DNA from 2 places in the Variovorax sp. LjRoot175 genome. Region 1 is predicted to be linked to the other one. Evidence: riboswitches for the same ligand, from Rfam matches in the RefSeq annotation. Region 1 holds a riboswitch; the other holds the start of a gene.
The links. Region 1 has a riboswitch for S-adenosylhomocysteine ahead of ahcY (adenosylhomocysteinase). Riboswitches for the same ligand answer to the same signal wherever they lie in the genome.
Positions count from the first base shown of each region.

Region 1 (8,160 bases):
CTGCTTCGAGGTGCCGGCGCGTGCGGACTACGTGCTGCGGGAACTGAAGGAGCGTGGGCTCGGCCCGATCGAAGGCCCTGCCGAGTTCGACGACGCGGCCATCGCGCGCGTCCATGCGCCGCGCTATCTCGAATTCCTTGCAGGCGCCTGGGACGAATGGGTCGCGCTAGATCCTGCCAATGCGGCCCGCGATGCGCTGCCGTCGTACTGGCCGATCCGTACCTTTCGCTCCGACGTGCTGCCGGCGAGCTTCCCGGCGCGCCTGGGCTTGTTCTCGTACGACTCGGGCTCGCCGCTCACTGCAGGCACCTGGACGGCGGCGCGGGCCGGTGCCGGCTGTGCGCTCTCCGCCGCGGCGCATGTGCTGCGCGGCGAGCGCGCCGCCTTCGCGCTCACGCGTCCGCCGGGCCATCACGCGGGCGCCGACTTCTTCGGCGGCTACTGCTTCCTCAACAACGCGGCGATCGCGGCGCAGGCGCTGCGCGACGCCGGCGTCGAACGGGTCGCGGTGCTGGACATCGACTACCACCACGGCAACGGCACGCAAGCCATCTTCTACGAGCGCGCCGACGTACAGTTCACCAGCATCCACGGCGACCCGCACACCGAGTACCCCTACTACCTGGGCTATGCGGACGAAGAGGGCGTAGGCGCGGGGCTGGGTTTCAACCGCAACCTGCCGCTTGCGCGCGGCACCGGCTTCGCGCGCTGGCGCGAGGCGCTGCAGAGCGCGCTGCGCGGCATCGTGGACTTCCGGGCGGGCGCGCTGGTTGTGTCGCTCGGGCTCGATACCTTCGAGGGCGATCCGATCGCCGGCTTCAAGCTCGCCACGCCCGACTACCTGCGCATCGGCGAAGACTTGGCGCACGCCGGCCTGCCGACCGTGTTCGTGTTCGAGGGCGGCTATGCGGTCGCCGAGGTCGGTACCAACGCGGTCAATGTGCTCGACGGCTTCATGCAGCGCGCCGGCTGAACGGCGGCGCTGACGCCTGCGCGACGCGCCCCGGGGTGAAACCCGATTGCCCTCGCGAGGCGCGCGCTGCCAAATGGCTGCCCCTGCAATCCGGAGCCCGCCTCATGTTTCGTCGTTCTCTCTTGTGCCTCGCCCTGCTCGGCTTCGCGGCCACCGCCGCCCATGCGCAGGCCTTCCCGAGCAGGCCCATCAAGCTGGTGATTGCCTTCCCCGCGGGCGGCCCGACCGACATCACGATGCGGCAGCTGGCTGAGAACGCCTCGAAGATCATCGGCCAGCAGGTCGTGGTCGAGAACAAGCCCGGCGCCGGCGGCACGCTGCCCGCGCAGGCGCTGCAGACCGCGCCTGCCGACGGCTACACCATCGCCCAGATCCCGCTCGGCGTGTTCCGCCTGCCCTACACGACCAAGATCAACTGGGACCCGGTCAAGGACATCAGCTACGTCATCAACGTCACCGGCTACGCCTTCGGCATCGTCGTACCGGCCGACAGTCCGTTCAAGACATGGAAGGACTTCGTCGCCTATGCCAAGGCCAATCCCGGCAGGCTGACCTATGGCTCGACCGGCAACCTGACCAGCCCCCACCTCACGACCGAGCTGATCGCGCAGAAGGCCGGCATCGAGCTGCAGCACGTGCCCTACAAGGGCAGCGCCGACCTGATGCTCGCCGTGCTCAGCGGCCAGCTGATGGCTGCGGCCGACAGCACCGGCTTCGCGCCGCAGGTGGAGGCAGGCAAGCTGCGCGTGCTCAACACCTGGGGCGAAAAGCGACTGGCCAAGTTCCCCGATGCGCCGACGCTGAAGGAGCTGGGCCTGGACATCGTGCAAAACTCGCCCTTCGGCATCGGCGCGCCCAAGAGTACGCCGCCCGAGGTGGTGAAGAAGCTGCACGACGCCTTCAAGCAGGCGATGGAAGAGCCCAGCTACGTCGCATCGCTGGGCCGCTACGACATGCTGCCCATCTACATGAGCTCGGCCGACTACACGAAGTTCGCCCAGACCACCTTCACGCGCGAGAAGGCACTGATCGAGAAGCTGGGGCTCGCCAAGCCGCAGTGAGCGCCCCGTGACCGAATCGCTGCACGTCGTCTGCCCGCATTGCCACACGACCAACCGCGTGCGCAGTGCGCAGCTGGGGAGCGCGCCCGACTGCGGCAACTGCCACCGGCCGCTGTTCGTTGGCCACTCCACGGCGTTGGACGAAGCCGCCTTCGACCGCCATCTCGGCCGCAACGAGATCCCGGTGCTGGTCGATTTCTGGGCGCCGTGGTGCGGCCCCTGCATCCAGATGGCACCCGCCTTCGAGCAGGCCGCCGCCCGGCTCGAGCCGCTGTTCCGCCTGGCCAAGGTCGACACCGAAGCTGTGCCGGCGCTGGGCGCGCGCTTCGGCATCCGCAGCATTCCCACCTTGGCGCTGTTCAGCGGCGGGCGCGAGATCGCGCGGCAGGCGGGCGCGATGGGTAGCGCCGACATCGTCCGCTGGGCGCAGGCGCAGCGTCGCTAGGCCGCTTCAGCGGCTGTCGAGCAGCGCGGCCGCCACTTGCGCGAAACCGGCGCCGCGCTCGCCGGCGCTGATGTAGCGCGGCAGCGTCGTCAGCTGCGGCTCGAAGCGGCGGATGTTGGCCACGCCCACGCTGTGCGGGAAGCGCTCGAACATCAGCACGTCGTTGGTCGAGTCGCCCACGTAGACCCAGCGATCGAGCTCGGCCCCCAGGTCGCGGCCGAAGAGCTCGCGCACGATCCAGCAGGCGCCGACCCACTTGTTGTGGTCGCCGAACCAGCCGTTGATGTGGATCGAGCTCACCGTCGCGTTCATGCCTTCGGCGCGCATGATCTGCACCGCCTGCGCGATCTGCGCTTCGCCCAGGTGCGCGAATTCGCTGTGGTCGATTGCGATGTCGGTCTCGCGGCCCGGCGAGTCGGTGGCGCGCCTGGCGCCCGACACTTCGCGCTCGACGCGCGCCAGGGCCTGCTGCATGCGTGCGAAGTTGGCGCTGCGCGTCGCGGCATCCTGGCGGTAGCGTTTGTCGAGCGCACCCGACGGTGAAGCCGCGAGCGCCACCGCGCCGTTCTCCGCAACGATCGCATCGACCGGCCAGACCGGCGCGAAGGGCTCGCTCCAGCCCACGGAGCGGCCGGTGATCGCGATCACCGGCAGGCCAGCCGCCTTCAGGTCGTGCAGCGCCTGCAGCGCATCGGACGTGATGGCGCCCTCGGTGGTCAGCGTGTCGTCGATGTCGGTAAGGACGCCTGCGATTTGCTGGCGATCTTCAGTGGGCCATGCGCTCAGTGGGAGCATCAACCGGCCGTTTGAAGTGCAAGCCCCGCATGCTCGCGCAGCGGATGGAAATGGATCCTCGGGAAGCGCTCCTGCGCCAGCCGCACGTCGTAGGGTGAGGTGCAGAGGTAAGCCAGCGTGTTCGCTGCGTCGAGTGCCATGCGCGCCGGGTAGGCGTCGGTGAAGGCTCGCAGCTCGGCCGGCGTGTCGGCCGTGATCCAGCGCGCGCCGGTGTACTGGCAGCCTTCCAGCCGCACGTCGGCGTCGTATTCGGTCTTCAGGCGATGCTGCACCACCTCGAACTGCAGCTGCCCCACGGCGCCCAGCAGCATCGGCCCGCCGACCTCCGGCCGGAACACCTGGATCGCGCCTTCCTCGCCGAGCTGGGCCAGGCCCTGCTGCAGCTGCTTGGTGCGCAGCGGGTTCTTGAGAATCACGGTCATGAAGAGCTCGGGCGCGAAGAAGGGCAGGCCGGTGAACTGCAGCGAGGCGCCGTCGGTGATGGTGTCGCCCAACTGCACGCCCCCGTGGGTGGTGAAGCCGACGATGTCGCCCGCATAGGCCTCTTCCACCGCCTCGCGGCGCTGGCTCATGAAGGTCACGACGCTGGTGGGGCGCAGCTCCTTCGCGGTGCGCTGCACCTTGAGCTTCATGCCCGGCGTGTACTTGCCCGAGGCCATGCGCACGAAGGCGATGCGGTCGCGGTGATTGGCGTCCATGTTGGCCTGCACCTTGAAAACGACGCCGGCGAAGTCCTTGTCTTCTGGCTGGATCTCCTTGACCACCGGCTGCCGGTTGACCAGCGTGGTGCTGGTGCGCGGCTGCGGCGGCGGCGCGAGGTCGACCAGCGCGTCGAGCACTTCCATCACGCCGAAGTTGTTGACGCCGGAGCCGAAGAACACCGGCGTCTGCTTGCCGGCGAGGAAGGCCTCGCGGTCCCAGGTGGGCGAGGCGCCGGTGGCGAGCTCCATGCTCTCCATGGCGGTGTCGAACTCGTGACCGAAGCGCTTCTGCAGCGCTTCGCGCTCGGCCAGCGGCATGGCTTCGAAGTCCTGCGGCAGCCGTTCGCTGCCCGACTCGAACACCGTCATCGCCTGCGTGCGCAGGTTCACGATGCCGCCGAAGCTCTTGCCCTGGCCCACCGGCCAGGTCATCGGCACGCAGGGCATGCCGAGTTCGCGCTCGATCTCGTCGAGCAGCTCCAGCGGCTCGCGCACCTCGCGGTCCATCTTGTTGACGAAGGTGATGATGGGCGTGTCGCGCTGGCGGCAGACCTCGATCAGGCGGCGCGTCTGCGCTTCGACGCCGTTGGCCGCGTCGATCACCATCAGGGCCGAGTCGACCGCGGTCAGCACGCGGTAGGTGTCTTCGGAGAAGTCCTTGTGGCCCGGCGTATCGAGCAGGTTGATCACGTGCTCGCGGTAGAGCATCTGCATCACCGAGCTGGCCACCGAGATGCCGCGCTGCTTCTCGATCTCCATCCAGTCGGAGGTGGCGTGGCGCGAGGCCTTGCGCGCCTTCACCGAACCGGCGATCTGGATCGCGCCGGAGAACAGCAGCAGCTTCTCGGTCAGCGTGGTCTTGCCGGCGTCGGGGTGGGAAATGATCGCGAAGGTGCGGCGGCGGCGGGTTTCGGAGGCGAAGGTCATGGGGGTGAACGCGGAGCGCGCTCACGGGCGCGGGCTGCTGGCGGCAAAGCCCGCAATTTTAACGAGCCGTCACATCGGCGGCGTGAAGCCATTGCGCCCGACCAGCATGCGCAGCGCGGTGGGCTTGCCTTCCTTCACCTGCGCGGTGATCACCACCTTGGCGCCCGGCACCACCAGGGCCGCCTGGTCCGCATTGCCCGGCTTGAAGGTCACGACCGGCGTGCCGCGCGGCACGATGACGGTCTGCTCGCCGTCCTTGTACTTGAGCAGCAGCTTGTGGCCGCCCGGCGCTGAGGACGGCGCCGCTTCGAGCTGCGCCACGGTGGCGTTGGTCATCGTGCTCTGGGGCATCAGGTCCCAGGGGCGAAAGCCTTCGCCGGTCCCGCGCGCGGCCTCCGGAAACACAAGCACTTCCACGGCGCGCTGCGTGCCGTCGGGTTGCGGCACGGCGCCGGCGCCGACGAAGCTGCCCGGCTTGATGTCGGCCAGCGTGAGCGGAATGACTTCTGAGACGTTCATGTCGGCAGGGCGCGCCATCGTGACGGTTTCGCCGCTGCGGTCCTTCACGGTCAGCGAATTCGCATCGGCACGCGCGATGACGCCGCGCACGCGCACGGTTTCCTGCGCCGCCGCCGCGGCGGACAAGGCAATCACGAACGATGCAGCAAAGAGCTTGACTTTGAACATGATGATGGGGCCGCGAGGGCGGCGGTTGAGGGGCGTTGCAGTCTAGGCCGATCCGCAAATCGCCGCTGGCGACGGAAAAGCGGCACGCGCTAAAATGCCGCTTCCGAGGAGCGTTGCAGCGCCGCCAGGCGTGAGGCTCGGACCCCTTCGCAACCACGCTCACCCGCTGTTCTCGCGGTGAGTCTCGTCCCCCGAACACAGCGGCATCATTCAAACTTGTTTTGGAGTCCACATGAGCGCCGTTCTCAAGTCCACCGCCGACCAGGCCATCGCCGATATCTCCCTTGCCGCCTGGGGCCGCAAGGAAATCCGCATCGCGGAAACCGAAATGCCCGGCCTGATGGCCATCCGCGAAGAATTCGCCAAGAGCCAGCCCCTGAAGGGCGCACGCATCACCGGCTCACTGCACATGACGATCCAGACCGCAGTGCTGATCGAAACCCTGCAGGCGCTGGGCGCCACCGTGCGCTGGGCCTCGTGCAACATCTTCTCGACGCAAGACCATGCCGCCGCCGCCATCGCGGCCACCAACACGCCGGTGTTCGCGATCAAGGGCGAGTCGCTCGAAGATTACTGGGACTACACCCACCGCATCTTCGACTTCGGTCCCAAGGGCTCGGCCGGCGAAGGCCCGAACATGATTCTTGACGACGGCGGCGACGCCACGCTCTTGATGCACCTGGGCCAGAAGGCCGAGAAGGACCAGAGCGTGCTGGCCAACCCGACCAGCGACGAGGAGCGCATCCTCTACGCGGCGATCAAGGCCAAGCTGGCCGTCGACGCGACCTGGTACACGCGCAAGTCGGCCGAGATCATCGGCGTAACCGAAGAGACCACCACCGGCGTGCACCGCCTGAACGAGATGAGCGCCAAGGGCACGCTGCTGTTCCGCGCCATCAACGTGAACGACTCGGTGACCAAGAGCAAGTTCGACAACCTCTACGGCTGCCGCGAATCGCTGGTGGACGGCATCAAGCGCGCCACCGACGTGATGATCGCCGGCAAGGTCGCCTGCGTGGCCGGTTACGGCGACGTGGGCAAGGGCTCGGCCCAGGCCCTGCGCGCGCTGAGCGCCCAGGTGTGGGTGACCGAGATCGACCCGATCAACGCGCTGCAGGCCGCGATGGAAGGCTACAAGGTCGTCACCATGGAGTACGCCGCCGACAAGGCCGACATCTTCGTGACCACCACCGGCAACCGCGACGTGATCCGCCACGAGCACATGGCCGCGATGAAGGACCAGGCGATCGTCTGCAACATCGGCCACTTCGACAACGAGATCGCCGTCGCCTCGCTCGAGAAGTACGAGTGGGAAGAGATCAAGCCGCAGGTCGACCACATCACCTTCCCGGACGGCAAGAAGATCATTCTGCTGGCCAAGGGTCGCCTCGTGAACCTGGGCTGCGGCACGGGCCATCCGAGCTTCGTGATGTCCTCGTCCTTCGCCAACCAGACCATCGCCCAGATCGAGCTCTTCACCAAGCCCGATGCCTACCAGGCCGGCAAGGTCTACGTGCTGCCCAAGCACCTCGACGAGAAGGTGGCGCGCCTGCACCTGAAGAAGGTCGGCGCGATGCTGACCGAGCTGACCGACGAACAGGCCGCCTACATCGGCGTGAACAAGAACGGCCCTTACAAGCCGGACACCTACCGCTATTGAGCGGAGCGCGTGCGCGCCGATCAGTTGCTCGTCGAACGCGGCCTGGCCGCCTCGCGCTCGCAGGCCGTGCGGCTGATCGCGGGCGGCCTGCGCTGGCGCGACGGCACGACCTGGCGCGTGGTCGGCAAGAACCGCGACGAGGTGCCGGAGACGGCCGAACTCGAGCTCGTCGATGCGGCCGAGGCGCGCTACGTCTCGCGCGGCGGGCTCAAGCTCGAAGGCGCGCTCGCTGCGAGCGGCATCGACGTGCAGGGCAAGCGCTGCCTCGACGTCGGCCAGTCGACCGGCGGCTTCACCGACTGCCTGCTGCAGCGCGGCGCCGCGCATGTGGTGGGCGTGGACGTGGGCCATGGCCAGCTGCATGCACGGATACGCGAGGATGCGCGCGTGACCGCCGTCGAAGGCGTCAATGCGCGCACGCTCGACGCGTCCGCCTGGGCCGATGCTTCGCCCGACTACACGCATTTCGATCTGATCGTCGGCGATCTCTCGTTCATCTCGCTCACGCTGGTGCTGCCCGCGCTGAAACCGTTTCTCACACCGGCCGGTGAACTTCTGATGCTGGTCAAGCCTCAATTCGAGTTGCAGCCGGGACAGGTCGGCAAGGGCGGCATCGTGCGCGATGCGGCGCTTTTTGCAGTGGTCGAACAGCGCCTGCGCACGGCGTGCGCGGAGCTCGGCCTGCGCGTTGCAGCGTGGTTCGACAGCCCGATCACGGGCGGCGACGGCAACCGCGAATTCTTCATCCATGCCGTTCGTGCGAACGGCGAACCAGGAGCCGGCCGTGCGCCTTCCGTTGAGCTTTGAATTCTTTCCGCCGAAGACGCCCGAAGGCGCGGCCAAGCTGCGCACCGTGCGCCAGCAGCTCTACGTGCGGCAGCCCGAGTTCTGCTCGGTGACCTACGGCGCCG
Region 1 covers NZ_CAXURY020000001.1:947,817-955,976, forward strand. Annotated here, with positions in the region: gene ACSQ89_RS04715 (histone deacetylase family protein) at 1-973, shown strand, start outside; gene ACSQ89_RS04720 (tripartite tricarboxylate transporter substrate binding protein) at 1,078-2,034, shown strand; gene trxC (thioredoxin TrxC) at 2,042-2,479, shown strand; gene ACSQ89_RS04730 (HAD-IIB family hydrolase) at 2,486-3,274, opposite strand; gene ACSQ89_RS04735 (peptide chain release factor 3) at 3,274-4,902, opposite strand; gene ACSQ89_RS04740 (hypothetical protein) at 4,972-5,589, opposite strand; S-adenosyl-L-homocysteine riboswitch at 5,690-5,757, shown strand; gene ahcY (adenosylhomocysteinase) at 5,822-7,249, shown strand; gene ACSQ89_RS04750 (TlyA family RNA methyltransferase) at 7,259-8,056, shown strand; gene metF (methylenetetrahydrofolate reductase [NAD(P)H]) at 8,034-8,160, shown strand, end outside.

Region 2 (8,160 bases), 680 kb from region 1:
GCCACGATCCAGCCGAGCAGCACCTGCCAGCCCAGCACCGCGATCAGCGCGATCAGCGGGAACGAAGCCGTCAAGTAGCGCGGGTAGCGCGAGGTCAGCGCCCACACGAGCACCGAGTAGGCGCAGAAGATGATCGCGGCGTGCACGGCCGGCGAGCGTCGCCAGGCCTTGCTGAGAGGCGCGAGCACCACGGGCCAGATCAGGAGGCTGGGAAAGGCGGCATGGATGCGCACGTCGTCGAGCTGGTTCTTGTAGTCGGCCAGGTTCCAGTTGCTGAAGCCGAAGAGCTTGGCGCCGATGGGATTGAAGGGATCGCCCGTCATCACGGCATTGCGCGCATACCAGTAGATGCAGGGAACGAGAAAGCACAGCAGCGCGACGGCCCAGACGCCCGGGCGCCGTTCGCGGCGGATCACGAACCAGGCCACCAGCGGCAGGAAGGTCAGCGCCTGGTACTTGGAGCCCGCCGCGAGGCCGAGGAAGAAAGCCGCCAGCGCCAGCCAGCGCGGGCCCTGCTCCGGCGGCGATTCGCGCCACCACCACAGGGCCGTGCAGGCCGCCAGCACGAACAGCGCGACGCCCGTGTCGATCAAGGCGTTCGAATAGTCGCCCATGCCGAGCCAGATGGCGGCGCCCGCGCAGCCCAGCACGCGGTTCAGGTGCAGCACGCCCAGGCGGTAGACCATCCACACCGACAGCCAGCCGGCCAGCGCGTTCAGGAAATGCGCCAGCACGTCGTCGCCGATCAAGAGCGCGGCGGCATAGAGCAGGTTGTAGTTGTACGGAAACCAGGGATAGCGCAGCCACTCATGGATGCCGAGAGAGCCGCTTTGCGCCACCTCGCGCGCATACGGCAGGTGGTACATCAACTCGTCGAAGGCGGCCGGCGGCGCCAGCGGCGCCAGCAGCGTCGGCAGCGCGACCAGCGCCAGCGCGACCAGGCCCGCCTTGTCGACCCATGACAGGGGCAGCCCCGGGTCGAAGGCGCGCACCTCCCGCCTCCATGCCGGAAACTGCACGCACGCCACCGCAAAACCGATCGCGGCCAGCAGCAGCACGCCGGCGGTGTCGAACGCGCCCGCGATGCCGAGCAGCTGGAACGCGCAGATGAAGACCCCGACGCCGAGCGCGGTGGCCACCGCGGTCTCGAGCCAGACGTCGTGGCGCACCGGCGAACCCATGCGCGACTGCACCACCCGCCCGAAGCCCCAGCAGCCGGCAACGAAGATCGCCAGCGCCGCATAGTGCGCGGCAGCAAACATCAGTTTCTGAAGCATCAGAGATTGGGGGCCAGCAGCCGCTCGAGATCCGCTTCGCTCTGCTTGCGTCGCGCTGCCTGATCCTGCAACTGGTCGTGCCCGATCTTGCCGACGTTGAAGTAGGTCGCCTCAGGATGGCTCAGGTAGAAGCCGCTGACACTGGCGGCGGGCATCATGGCGAGGCTCTCCGTCAGGGTCATCCCAATGTCCGCGCAGTTCAGGAGGTCGAACATCGGCCGCTTCACGCTGTGGTCGGGGCATGCCGGATAGCCCGGCGCGGGGCGGATGCCGCGGTACTTCTCGCCGATCATGTCCTCGTTGCTCAAGCCCTCGTCGGGCGTATAGCCCCAGAGATCGGTGCGCACGCGGTGATGCAGCGCTTCGGCGAAGGCTTCGGCCAGCCGGTCGGCCAGCGCCTTGAGCATGATGGCCGAGTAGTCGTCGAGGTCGTCGACGAAGTACTTCTCCTTCTTCTCGACGCCGAGCCCGGCGGTGACGGCGAACATGCCGACGTAGTCCTTCAGGCCGCTCTCGCGCGGCGCGACGAAGTCGGCCAGGCAGCGGCTCGGGCGCATGACGCCTTCGATGGCCTGCTTCTCGGTCTGCTGGCGCAACCCGTACCAGGTGAGCGCGGCTTCGGTGCGCGATTCGTCGGTGTAGAGCACGATGTCATCGTCGTTCTCGGTGTTGGCGGGCCAGAAGCCGATCACGCCGCTGGCGCTGAGCCAGCGCCCTTCGATCAGCCGCTTGAGCATGCGCTGGCCGTCGGCATACACGCGCACGGCCTCGGTGCCGACCACCTCGTCCTTCAGGATCGCCGGGAACGGGCCCGCGAGGTCCCAGGTCTGGAAGAACGGCCCCCAGTCGATGTACTTCGCGAGCTCGGTCAGGTCGAAGTTCTTGAACACGCGCCGGCCGATGAACTTCGGCACCGGCGGCAGGTAATTCGACCAGGCTATCGGCGTCTTGTTGGCGCGCGCCTTCGCCAGCGGCCACAGCGGCGTCTGCTTCTTGTTGGCGTGCTGGTGGCGGACCTTGTCGTAGTCGGCGTTGATCTCGTCGATGTAGGCCGCCGCCTGGTCGGACAGCAGCGACTGCGCCACGCTCACGCTGCGCGAGGCGTCGGGCACGTAGACCACCGGCCCTTCGTAGTGCGGCGCGATCTTCACCGCCGTGTGCACGCGGCTGGTGGTGGCGCCGCCGATCAGGAGCGGGATCTTCTTGATGCGGAAATGCTCGTCCTTCTGCATCTCGCCGGCGACGTATTGCATCTCCTCGAGGCTGGGCGTGATCAGGCCCGACAGGCCCACGATGTCCGCGCCCTCGACCTTGGCGCGCGCCAGGATCTCGTGGCACGGGACCATCACGCCCATGTTCACCACCTCGAAGTTGTTGCACTGGAGCACGACGGTCACGATGTTCTTGCCGATGTCGTGCACGTCGCCCTTGACGGTGGCGATGATGATCTTGCCCTTGGTGCGCACGTCGCGGCCCGCGGCTTCGTCCTGGCGCTTCTCTTCCTCGATGTAGGGAATGAGGTGGGCCACGGCCGACTTCATCACGCGCGCCGACTTCACCACCTGCGGCAGGAACATCTTGCCCTGGCCGAACAGGTCGCCAACGATGTTCATGCCGTCCATCAGCGGGCCTTCGATCACATGCAGCGGCCGGCCGCCCTTGGCCAGGATCTGCTGGTAGGCCTCTTCGGTGTCCTCGACGATGAAGTCGGTGATGCCGTGCACCATCGCGTGCGAGAGCCGCTGGTTCACGTGCACCGGGTGCTCGGGCGTGCCGCGCCACTCGAGCTTCTTGCTCTCGTCCTTGGCGCCGCTCTTGGCGGTTTCGGCCACTTCGACCAGGCGCTCGCCGGCGTCGGGGCGGCGGTTCAGCACCACGTCTTCCACGCGCTCGCGCAGCTCGGGTTCGAGGTCGTCGTAGACGCCCACCATGCCGGCGTTGACGATGCCCATGTCCATGCCCGCCTTGATCGCGTGGTAGAGGAACACGGTGTGGATCGCTTCGCGCACCGGGTCGTTGCCGCGGAAGCTGAAGCTCACGTTCGAGACGCCGCCCGACACCTTGGCGCCCGGCAGGTTTTCCTTGATCCAGCGCGTGGCGTTGATGAAGTCGACCGCGTAGTTGTTGTGCTCCTCGATGCCGGTGGCGATCGCGAAGATGTTGGGGTCGAAGATGATGTCCTCGGGCGGGAAGCCGATCTCGTCGACCAGGATGCGGTAGGCGCGCTCGCAGATCTCGATCTTGCGTTCGTAGGTGTCTGCCTGACCCTGCTCGTCGAAGGCCATCACGACCGCGGCCGCGCCGTAGCGGCGCAGCAGCGTCGCGTGGTGCTTGAACTGGGCCTCGCCCTCCTTCATGCTGATCGAGTTGACGATGCCCTTGCCCTGGATGCAGCGCAGGCCGGCTTCGATCACCTCCCACTTGGAGCTGTCGATCATGATCGGCACGCGCGCGATGTCGGGCTCGCTGGCGATCAGGTTCAGGAAGCGCACCATCGCGGCCTTGCTGTCGAGCATGGCCTCGTCCATGTTGATGTCGATCACCTGCGCGCCGTTCTCGACCTGCTGGCGCGCGACCGCCAGCGCTTCCTCGAACTGGCCGTTCAGGATCATGCGGGCGAAAGCCTTGGAGCCGGTGACGTTGGTGCGCTCGCCGATGTTGACGAAGAGCGTGCCTCGGCCGATCTGCACCGGCTCGAGGCCGGACAGCTTCATCGGAGGAACCGGGAGAACAGGGACGGAAGACGGATCGGAGGACATGGGCTCACCTGCGGAACGTGGGTCAGGCGAGCGTCGTTGCAAGCCCAAGCCTGACGCGGACGCTTCGGACGGAAGGTACCGCGCTGCAACGCTCCTTGGGAGCCGCGGATTTTACGCCGGCTGGGCCACGCCGGCGGCCGATGCGGGCAGGCCGAACAGCAGGTCGAAGGCCCAGTTGAAGACGAAGGTGTAGACCAGGAAGAACACCACCAGGCCCAGGTCCATCACCAGCGCCTGCCACAGGCTCACCTCCATCCACCAGGCGAAGACCGGCACCAGGAAGGCGACCAGGCCGCCCTCGAAGCCGATCGCGTGGGCGACGCGGCGGCGCAAGCTGCGGCCGCGCACGGCCTGGCGCGACTCCCAGCGCTCGAACAGGGTGTTGAAAGCGAGGTTCCAGAGGATCGCGATGACCGAGGCGATGACGGCCAGCACGCCCGAGTGGCCCATGCCCTGCCCCGACATCAGCGCCAGTCCGGCGCTGGCCGCGACGATGGCGAGACCTTCGTAGAGCGTGATGTAGACGACGCGGCGCTTGAGCCCTTGCATGAAATCTTCCTGTTTGGATTGGCGGTTTGGCCCCTACTTTATGTGCGCTCATCTGATATAAAAAGTCATCTTCTTTCAGAATTATTGAAAGGCCGTTGCCATGAGTTTTTCCAGCGACAACGTGCACGTGTTTCTGGCCGTGCTCGACCACGGCTCCTTCTCGGCCGCCGCGCGGGCGCTCGGCCGCGTGCCCTCGGCGGTGAGCATGGCGATCGCGAACCTCGAGGCCGAGCTGGACCTGCCGCTCTTCGACCGCGGCGGCCGCGAGCCCCAGCCGACGGCCGCGGCGCGTTCGCTGGAGCCGCAGGCGCGGCTGCTCGCCGCGCAGCTCAAGCAGCTGCAGGTGCAGGCGCTGGCGCTGACGCAGGGCCTGGAGAACCGGCTCACGCTCGCGATCGCGCCCGAGCTGCTGGCCGCGCCGTGGAGCGCGCCGCTGGCCGCGCTGGCGCGGGAATACCCGCTGCTGGAAGTCGAGGTGCTGGCGGCGCCGCAAGCCGATGCGCTGGCGCTGCTGCACAGCGGCCGCGCGCAGTTGGCGCTGGTCTTCGAGCGGCCCAGCCTCGACGGCCGCGAGGGCTTTCAGGAAGTGGCCAGCGACACCATGGTGGCCGTGATGGCGCCCGACCATCCGGTGCTGGCCGCGGCCGGCGGCCGGCTGCGCGAGGAGCACCTGACGACCACGCGCCAGATCGTGGTGGCCGGGCGCGATCTCGCGACCAGCGACCCGCGCTTCGTCTTTGCGCGCCATGTCTGGCGCACCGACAACGCCTTGGCCGCGCTGAGCCTGATCACGGCCGGTCTCGGTTGGGGTTGGCTGCCGCGCAATTTCGCGCGGCCGCACGTGGCGGCCGGCGCGCTGGTGGAGATTCCGTTCGAGAACCTGTCGAACGGGCTCGACCTGTGGGTCGACGTGGTGTGGTCGCGCGAGCGCCCGCTGGGCCTGGGCGCGCAGCGCTTCGTCGCGCTGATCGCGCGCAAGAAGAAGCCCTAGAGCGCTACAGGCCGCCGCCTGGCCTGCTGTCCCCCGGCGTCGTGCCGGGCGGCGCGCGGTTGATCCGGTCCAGTTGCCTTTGCCGCGCCTCGGCGCCGGGCAGGGCAGCCGGCGGACGAACGCCCGGCTGGCCCGGATTCATGGCCGGCGGACGTCCCGGATGCACGTCCGGTGGACGACCCGGATGGACGTCCGGCGGTCGGCCCGGATGGACGTCCGGCGGTCGGCCCGGATGCACGTTCGGCGTGCCGGCGTGCTCCGGCGGTCGGAAACCGCGGTCGGGACGCGGCGGCCGGACACCGTGATCCGGCGGTGGATGCTGCCCTGGCGAAGGCCGCCAGCCCGGCTGCGGCTGCGGACGGAAGCCCGGTCCCGGATGCGCGTAGCCGGGGTCGCGCCACGGATTGGGCCGCCAGTCCGGCCGCGGCGCCGGCACCGGGCGCCAGCCGGCGACGGGCGGCGGCGGATGGTGGCCGCCCCACCAGCGCCGCTCGCCGTACCAGGGGCGGTCGCGGTAGTGGTTGCTCCAGTAGTTGCCGATCGTGAAGCCGACGATCGGCACGCCGATGATGGCGCCGTAGGTGGCCAAGGGCACGCGCCGGTCATCATCGTAGGCGTAGTCGATGTTGGCGGCATAGACCCAGCCGCGCAGCCCGTCGGGCAGCACCACGTCGCACCATGCATAGCCGCTGGTGCAGCCGAGCACCTCGAAGGGCTGGCCATGGCCGAGTCGCGCCACCAGCGGGTAGTCGCCCGAGGGGCCGGCACGCAGATTGACCGTGCCGCGGGCGAAGGCCTCCTGCGCCGCCGCGGCGACCGGCAGAACCAGGGCGATGGTGCCGATGCCGATCCATCGCTGGACGAGCTTGTTCATGGAATGTTCCTTTGCGCTCAGGCTACGCGCGCTCGACATGTTGTCAATCAGCCACGGCCTACCCTCAGCAACGGCCAGCCGCGCAAAGACGTGCACCGCCAGGGTGCTTCTTTACCTCAGGCCGCTTCGGGATACGCGGCCGCGCGATGCAGCGTGCGCCCCGCAAGCGGCGCCACCGAGCGCCCGATGGCGGCGATGTGGTCGGGCGTGGTGCCACAGCAGCCGCCGACGATGTTGACCAGCCCCTCGGCCGCAAACTCGTGCAGCAGGCGCGAGGTGACCTCGGGCGTTTCGTCGAAGCCGGTTTCGCTCATCGGATTGGGCAGGCCGGCATTGGGGTAGCAGCTGATGAAGGTGTCGTCGGCCACGCGCGCCAGTTCCTGGATGTAGGGCCGCATCAGCGCCGCGCCCAGCGCGCAGTTGAGGCCGATGGCCAGCGGCCGCGCATGGCGCACGCTGTGCCAGAAGGCGGTCACGGTCTGGCCGCTCAGGATGCGGCCGGAGGCATCGGTCACGGTGCCGCTGATGACGAGCGGCAGGCGCTCGCCGCTGGTCTCGAAGTACTCGTCGATCGCGAACAGCGCGGCCTTGGCGTTGAGGGTGTCGAAGATGGTCTCGACCAGCAGCACGTCGGCGCCGCCTTCGACCAGCGCCTCGACCTGCTCGTAATAGGACGCGCGCAGCTCCTCGAAGCTCACGTTGCGCGCGCCGGGGTCGTTCACGTCGGGGCTGATGCTGGCGGTCTTGGGCGTCGGGCCGAGGGCGCCGGCCACGAAGCGCGGTTTGTCGGGCGTGCTGAACTTGTCGCAGGCGGCGCGCGCGATGCGGGCCGATTCGAGGTTCATCTCGCGCGCCAGCTCGGCCATCTTGTAGTCCTCCTGCGCGATGCGGGTCGCGCCGAAGGTGTTGGTCTCGATCAGGTCGGCGCCGGCGGCCAGATAGCCTTCGTGAATGTCGCGGATCACGTCGGGGCGGGTCAGCGAGAGCAGCTCGTTGTTGCCCTTGACGTCGCGCGGAAAGTCCTTGAAGCGCTCGCCGCGGTACTGGGCCTCGCTGAGCTTGAAGCGCTGGATCATCGTGCCCATCGCACCGTCGAGGATGGCGATGCGTTCGGCCAGGATGCCGGGCAGTTGCTGGGCGCGGGTGTAGATGAGGGGCTTCATGCCCCGGATTGTAGAAAGCGCGCCATGGCCCGGCCCGTGGGCGGTTATCGGTTCTATTGCTCGACGAAATCGAGCACCGCCTCGATCATGCGCCGCACCTGCGGCTGCACGCCGGCCGCGACTTTGGGCAGGTAGTCGAAGGGCAGCTTCTCCTGCATGTAGCTGGCCTGCGTCATTTCGAGCTGTACCGCGTGCACGCCGGCGGCCGGGTTGCCGTACTGGCGCGTGATGTGGCCGCCCTTGAAGCGGCCGTTGAGCGCCGCGGTGTAGGCCGGGTTCGAGGTCGCGATGCCGAGCAGCGCGGCGGCCAGCGCCGGATCGCAGCTCGCGCCGTCGGCGCTGCCGAGATTCAGGTCGGTCAGCCGGCCCTCGAAGAAGCGCGGCAGCACCGAGCGGATCGAGTGCGCATCCCACAGCGCGATGGTGCCGTGGGCGGCTTTCAGGCGGTCGAGCTCGGCCTGCAGCTGCCGGTGGTAGGGGCGCCAGATCGCGTCGACGCGCGCTGCGATCTCGGCCTCGCCGGGCAGGTCGCCGGCGGCGTAGAGCG
Region 2 covers NZ_CAXURY020000001.1:272,591-280,750, reverse strand. Annotated here, with positions in the region: gene ACSQ89_RS01455 (ArnT family glycosyltransferase) at 1-1,277, opposite strand, end outside; gene metH (methionine synthase) at 1,277-4,036, opposite strand; S-adenosyl-L-homocysteine riboswitch at 4,058-4,137, opposite strand; gene ACSQ89_RS01445 (PACE efflux transporter) at 4,148-4,585, opposite strand; gene ACSQ89_RS01440 (LysR family transcriptional regulator) at 4,686-5,576, shown strand; gene ACSQ89_RS01435 (SH3 domain-containing protein) at 5,581-6,450, opposite strand; gene ACSQ89_RS01430 (homocysteine S-methyltransferase family protein) at 6,567-7,613, opposite strand; gene hutG (N-formylglutamate deformylase) at 7,667-8,160, opposite strand, start outside.
Region 2: it holds a riboswitch for S-adenosylhomocysteine, as region 1 does, so the genes downstream of both, metH (methionine synthase) here and ahcY (adenosylhomocysteinase) in region 1, are expected to answer to the same signal.